DNA from 2 places in the Xenorhabdus sp. KJ12.1 genome. Region 1 is predicted to be linked to the other one. Evidence: riboswitches for the same ligand, from Rfam matches in the RefSeq annotation. Region 1 holds a riboswitch; the other holds the start of a gene.
What was found. Region 1 has a riboswitch for thiamine pyrophosphate ahead of thiC (phosphomethylpyrimidine synthase ThiC). Riboswitches for the same ligand answer to the same signal wherever they lie in the genome.
Positions count from the first base shown of each region.

Region 2: it holds a riboswitch for thiamine pyrophosphate, as region 1 does, so the genes downstream of both, thiB (thiamine ABC transporter substrate binding subunit) here and thiC (phosphomethylpyrimidine synthase ThiC) in region 1, are expected to answer to the same signal.

Region 1 is NZ_CAWNQH010000116.1:135,864-139,014, reverse strand. Features, by position in the region: gene thiE (thiamine phosphate synthase) at 1-39, opposite strand, end outside; gene thiC (phosphomethylpyrimidine synthase ThiC) at 23-2,008, opposite strand; TPP riboswitch at 2,151-2,275, opposite strand; gene AACS92_RS22105 (HAD family hydrolase) at 2,357-3,031, opposite strand.
Region 2 is NZ_CAWNQH010000094.1:84,141-87,291, reverse strand. Features, by position in the region: gene thiP (thiamine/thiamine pyrophosphate ABC transporter permease ThiP) at 1-356, opposite strand, end outside; gene thiB (thiamine ABC transporter substrate binding subunit) at 332-1,345, opposite strand; TPP riboswitch at 1,471-1,575, opposite strand; gene rppH (RNA pyrophosphohydrolase) at 1,835-2,362, shown strand; gene ptsP (phosphoenolpyruvate--protein phosphotransferase) at 2,372-3,151, shown strand, end outside.

The DNA.
Region 1 (3,151 bases):
AACGGTTTCAGATAAAATCGCTTCAGACTGATTTAACATCGTTGATATCCTCAGCCCGGTGATACAGTTCGCTGCCATGTATCCGAAATTCTTCGGACATCTGTTCCATACCCGATTGTTGTTCCAGTTTTGCGGCATAGTCCCGCACATCCTGTGTAATTTTCATTGAGCAGAATTTCGGCCCGCACATGGAGCAGAAATGGGCAACTTTACCGGATTCCTGAGGTAATGTTTCATCGTGATAAGCGCGGGCGGTGTCAGGATCAAGGGCCAGATTAAACTGGTCTTCCCAGCGGAATTCAAAACGCGCTTTTGACATGGCGTTATCGCGGATTTGAGCACCGGGATGGCCTTTCGCTAAATCTGCCGCATGAGCTGCGATTTTGTACGTGATTAGCCCTTGTTTCACATCTTCTTTGTTTGGCAGGCCAAGGTGCTCTTTAGGCGTGACATAACAGAGCATGGCACAGCCGAACCAGCCAATCATAGCTGCACCAATACCGGAGGTGAAATGGTCATAACCCGGCGCGATATCGGTTGTCAGTGGCCCTAATGTGTAGAAAGGCGCTTCGTGGCAGTGTTCCAGTTCTTCCGTCATATTGCGGCGGATTAATTGCATCGGAATATGTCCCGGCCCTTCGATCATCACCTGAACATCATATTCCCAGGCGATTTTGGTCAGTTCACCCAGTGTATGTAGTTCGGAAAACTGTGCTTCATCATTGGCATCCTGAATGGAACCGGGACGTAAGCCGTCTCCCAGAGAAAGGGAAACATCGTAGGCGGCACAGATTTCACAAATTTCACGGAAATGGGTATAGAGGAAGTTTTCCTGATGATGAGAGAGACACCATTTCGCCATAATGGAGCCACCACGGGAAACAATGCCTGTCAGTCGTTTGGCGGTCATCGGAACATAGCGCAGCAGAACGCCGGCATGAATAGTAAAGTAATCGACTCCCTGTTCCGCCTGTTCCAGTAACGTATCGCGGAACATTTCCCACGTCAGGTTTTCCGCAATGCCATTGACTTTTTCCAGCGCCTGATAGATGGGGACTGTACCAATTGGCACCGGGCTATTACGCAGTATCCATTCACGGGTTTCGTGGATATAGCGCCCGGTGGAAAGATCCATTACGGTATCCGCGCCCCAGCGGGTAGACCAGATCAGCTTCTCAACTTCTTCTTCAATGGAAGAGGTGACGGAAGAATTACCGATATTGGCATTCACTTTCACCAGAAAATTGCGCCCGATAATCATCGGTTCAGATTCTGGGTGGTTAATGTTGGCAGGAATAATCGCACGGCCCGCAGCGACTTCCTGTCGCACAAATTCCGGCGTAATGTTTTCCGGTAAGTTGGCACCGAAACTTTGCCCCGGATGCTGCTGGAGAAGCACTTCACCGCGGATACGTTCACGCCCCATATTTTCCCGCAGGGCGATAAATTCCATCTCCGGCGTGATAATGCCTTTACGAGCGTAGTGTAATTGGGTAACGCGTTCGCCAATTTTCGCTTTCAAAGGGTGGGGACGATGGTGAAAACGCAGATGATCCAGTCCGGCATCCGCTAGGCGCTGTTGGGTAAAATCAGAGCTGAGGGTTGTGACAGGCTCTGTGTCATTGCGCTCTTCAATCCACGGCTGGCGGATTTTCTGTAAACCTGCGTGTACGTCCAGTACGGCTTCAGGGTCGCCATAAGGGCCGGAAGTATCATAAACAGGTACGGGTTCATTTTCCTCAAATTGGGGCGCTTCTTTTGTCCCGCCAACCAGTGTAGGAGATACCTGAATTTCACGCATAGGAACCTGAATATCCTCGCGTGAACCTTCCAGATAGATACGACGTGAATTGGGGAAGGTAACACCCTGAATTGAATTGATAAATTCCTGTGCGGCATCCCGTTGGGCTTTACGTGGACGTGCCGGATGAGTTTTAGGGGAGATATCAGTTGTAGGGATAATATCTGCGCTGGAGGTGACGGTATCATTAGTAATAGCATTAGACATAGCAAATTCCTGACTGTGTGATCGCCTGTAATCAGGCTTAAGTTGAGAAAATTGCTTGTCTGGAGCTCGCAGGGAGTAATGATGATTGCTGAACAGTGTTATCTGGCAGAAGATCTGTACAGAAGCAATAAAGCATATCAGCAGAGGGATTACTCTTGTTCCCTTCGCGGGTATTAGCCCGATCAGGTTCTGCGGATCCCGAATAAACGGTCTCAGCCTGTGTCCACCGTGATATACGCTGAACGCTAGGCACTCCGACAAGAAAACACCCCAGAGTATAAAGGGGATTATGGAAACTGCAACCGGAAAACCGAGCCTTTTGTATTGGCCCGATGTCAGGTATTAATATTAATTCCGTGGCGCTAACGCCCAGCTCAATTGCTTCCAACCATGTTTTTCTGCTGCTGACTGCAATTTTACATCCGGATTCACGGTAAATACTTCACTGGCAAAGAAACACATCGGCAAGTCGTTCGATGAGTCTGTGTAAAAAGAGATATGTTGTGGCGATAAATTCTGTTCTGTCAGCCATTGCTGTAAGCGGGTAACTTTCCCTTCCCGGAAAGTTGGGACACCTTCAATATCGCCGGTATAACAGCCATCTTTCATGACCATATCAATCCCCATGGCGGTTTTTACGCCAAATACAGCCGCGATTTTTTTCACCACGAAAGAAACAGTAGCAGAAATGATAATGACGGGAATATTTTGTTGGCGGTAAATATCTAATTGTGTTTTCGCTGCGGGGTAGAAGAGAGGTTTGATTGTCGTTTCTACAAAATCTGTCAGCCAGATATCAACTTGTTCATGGGGTATTTGGCAGAGGGCTTGTAAACTGACTGACAGATATTCCTGCATATTCAGTTTCCCTGCACTGTAATCCGATATCATTTTCTGGTCTGCTTCTATAAAGCGGGGGTCAGTAATGATCTGCTTTTCCCATAAATAATTCGTCCAGAGTAGACTGGAATCCCCACGGATCAGGGTGTCGTCCAGATCAAATATGGCAACCTGCTGTGACATAGTTGTTATTCCTCAAATCTGAAATCGACAGGATAAGGTCGATTGAAAGAGAATCAAATATTTTATTGCTACGGCTTAATGAACACCCGAAAATATGCACATTCAGAAGCATTGTTAATA
Region 2 (3,151 bases), on a different contig from region 1:
CCAACGCGTCCGTAAACAGTCAGTATGCCAAACAGAGCGACTAAAACCGGCAGAACCAGCGTCATGGCACACAGGCGTAGGAAAAGCGTTCTGCCCGGAAAACGGCGGCGATAGAGCGCTCTGGCCAGAAATATGGCGGGTATCACTGAAAATAAGGCGGATAAAAATGCTTGCCAGAAAGTAAAACGAATCACATGCCACAAATAGCTGTCATTCAGAAATACCTGCCAGTGACTTTCAGGCGCATAAAAAAACAGTACACCAAAAGCGGAAAGCGCAATGAGGAGCAACAGGCCGGAGGCAATTACCCCCGGCAATAACCAACCCGCGATTAACGGCTTACAGCACTTTGCCATGTACGGATCCATTGTATTCGGTGTTTTGCCACTTCATCTGCGTTGAATTGCAGTGATTTCTCTGGCACAGGCAGTTGTTTGAACACTTCTGGCAGAGGAATATCAGTAACAGGATACATCCACTGTGTAGTCGGAAGAACTTGCTGGAATGCTGGAGAAAGCATGAATTGCATGAATTTCTGAGCCAGTTCAGGCTGCTTGCTTGAAGCCAGCTGTGCAGCAACTTCAACCTGTAAATAGTGCCCCTCATCAAATATGGCTGCGGCATAATTATTCTTTTTCTCGGACATGATGTGATAGCCCGGTGAGGTGGTATAGCTGAGCACCATATCGCCTTCTCCTTTCAGGAATAACCCGTAGGCTTCACTCCAGCCTTTAGTTACCGTCAGCGTTTTCTTGGCTATGTTCTGCCACTCTTGTGCGGCCTTATCACCATAGAGTTCCTGCATCCAGAGTAAAAAACCTAAGCCGGGGGTACTGGTGCGCGGGTCCTGATAAATAATCTTCCAGTTCTGCTGGCTGTTAATGAGCTCAGCCATACTTTTTGGGGGATTAGGCAGGGTGTTTTTATTGTAAATAAAAGCAAAATAACCGTAATCGTAGGGAATAAAAGTACTGTTATTCCAGGTGAAAGGCAGTTTTAATTTTGTGGTATCAATGCTGACAGGGGTGAATAACCCTGTCTGTTGAGCAGACTGAATCAGGTTATTATCTAAACCCAGCACGATATCAGCCTGGGTTTTTTTACCTTCCATTCTTATACGGTTCAGTAAAGAAACACCATCCTCCAGCGCAACGAGTTTTAATTCACAGTCACACTCGGATTCAAAAGCTTTTTTAATAGCCGGGCCTGCTCCCCACTCGGAGGCAAACGAATCATAAGTATAAACAGTCAGTGTAGGCTTAGCCTGTGCTGCCTGAGCAAAGGCACATGCAGAAACCGATAATGCACTGATTGCGATCAACCGGGAAAATAAACGCTTAAACACTTTGCTCTCCTGTCGTTATTAATAGTGGTTATTAATAATCGTTATTAGCACTCATAATTAAACAAGTGACCAGCAGGTTGGTAAAGGATTTGAGAAAGTGTCTGATAAAATGACTGCTATATATCAATGAGTAGTGGCTCAAATCCCTACGCCGGTACCAACCGGATCAGGTTCTACGGGTTTGCTCTCAGCGATGTTGTCCGACAACAATCGCACCCCGTTGAGATGAGCATATTGTAGAGGCTAAAGTAGTGACTGCAAAGCCTCATTAATATATCTGACATCTTTCTGACTATTTTTTCTGATTTATTGGCTGTGCTCACATTCCTGCTATCGTTTTATAAATAGGCGGAGATCCGAGTTCCAAAGGGGTGTTTCCTTACCGCCGGGATGCAATTCTAAATCCATTAGGTATAGAGGTTTACCGCTTGAGGGGAGTGTGAAACAATTAGCTATCTTTTCAAATTCGTTTTATCGAGAGGTAGTCTGGTGATCGATGATGATGGCTACCGCCCGAATGTAGGAATTGTAATTTGTAATCGTCAGGGGCAGGTTCTGTGGGCCCGCCGTTATGGACAGCATTCATGGCAGTTCCCCCAAGGAGGTATCAATCCGGGAGAATCGCCAGAGCAAGCGATGTATCGTGAGTTGTTCGAAGAAGTTGGTTTAAGTCGCAAAGATGTACGGGTTTTAGCCTCCACTCGTAGCTGGTTGCGTTACAAATTACCCAAACGTTTGGTGCGTTGGGATACAAAGCCCGTCTGTATAGGGCAAAAGCAACGCTGGTTTTTATTGCAGCTGCTTTGCAGTGAAAAAGAGATTAATGTGCAGCGCAGTAGTACACCAGAATTTGATGGTTGGCGGTGGGTGAGTTATTGGTACCCTGTCAGGCAGGTTGTTTCCTTTAAACGGGATGTGTATCGCCGTGTGATGAAAGAGTTTTCCTCCATCGTGATGCCAGTACAGGAATCAGCGCCACAACCCTACTCAGCCTATTATCGTCGTAGAAGAAGTTAGGTAATTGTTATGCTCATGCGCTTACGGGAAATTGTTGAAAAGGTTGCGATGGCAACGAATTTATCGGAAGCGCTTGAGCTGTTAGTTAATGAAACCTGTTTAGCAATGAACACGGATGTTTGTTCTATTTATCTGGCCGATCATCAGCGCCAGCGTTATTACCTGATGGCAACCCGGGGGTTGAAGAAGCCGGGAAAGCGCACGGTCAGCCTCTCCTTTGACGAAGGTGTTGTGGGTGAAGTCGGGCGCTTGTCAGAGTTAATCAACCTTGCTGATGTACGTGATCACCCCAGCTTCAAATATATTCCTCAAGTAAAAGAAGAGAATCTCCGGGCCTTTTTAGGTGTTCCGATCATCTACCGCCGCCAATTGCAGGGGATTCTGGTCGTTCAACAAAATGAGCGGCGCTCGTTTGATGAAAGTGAAGAGTCTTTTATGGTGACTCTTGCCATGCAATTGGCGGCGATCCTTGCTCAGGCCCAGGTTCGTGGATTATCAAGTCAGTATTGTCAGACCCACATCAAAGCACTGGCGGTCTCTCAGGGTATTGCGATGGCTCAGGGCTGGCAGGATTGTTCCCAGCCATCACTTGAGCAGGTATCTGAAGCGTTAACACTCGATTATCAGGCAGAACGTTCCCGCCTGACCCGTGCGCTTGAGCAGGCAACAGCAGAATGTCGCCGGATAAGTAAACGCTTTACTGCCAGCTCGCAGAAAGAAAGTGCTGCTATTTTTGATCTCTATTCCCACTTACTGAATGATCCGAAACTTAAACAGGATCTGTTCCAC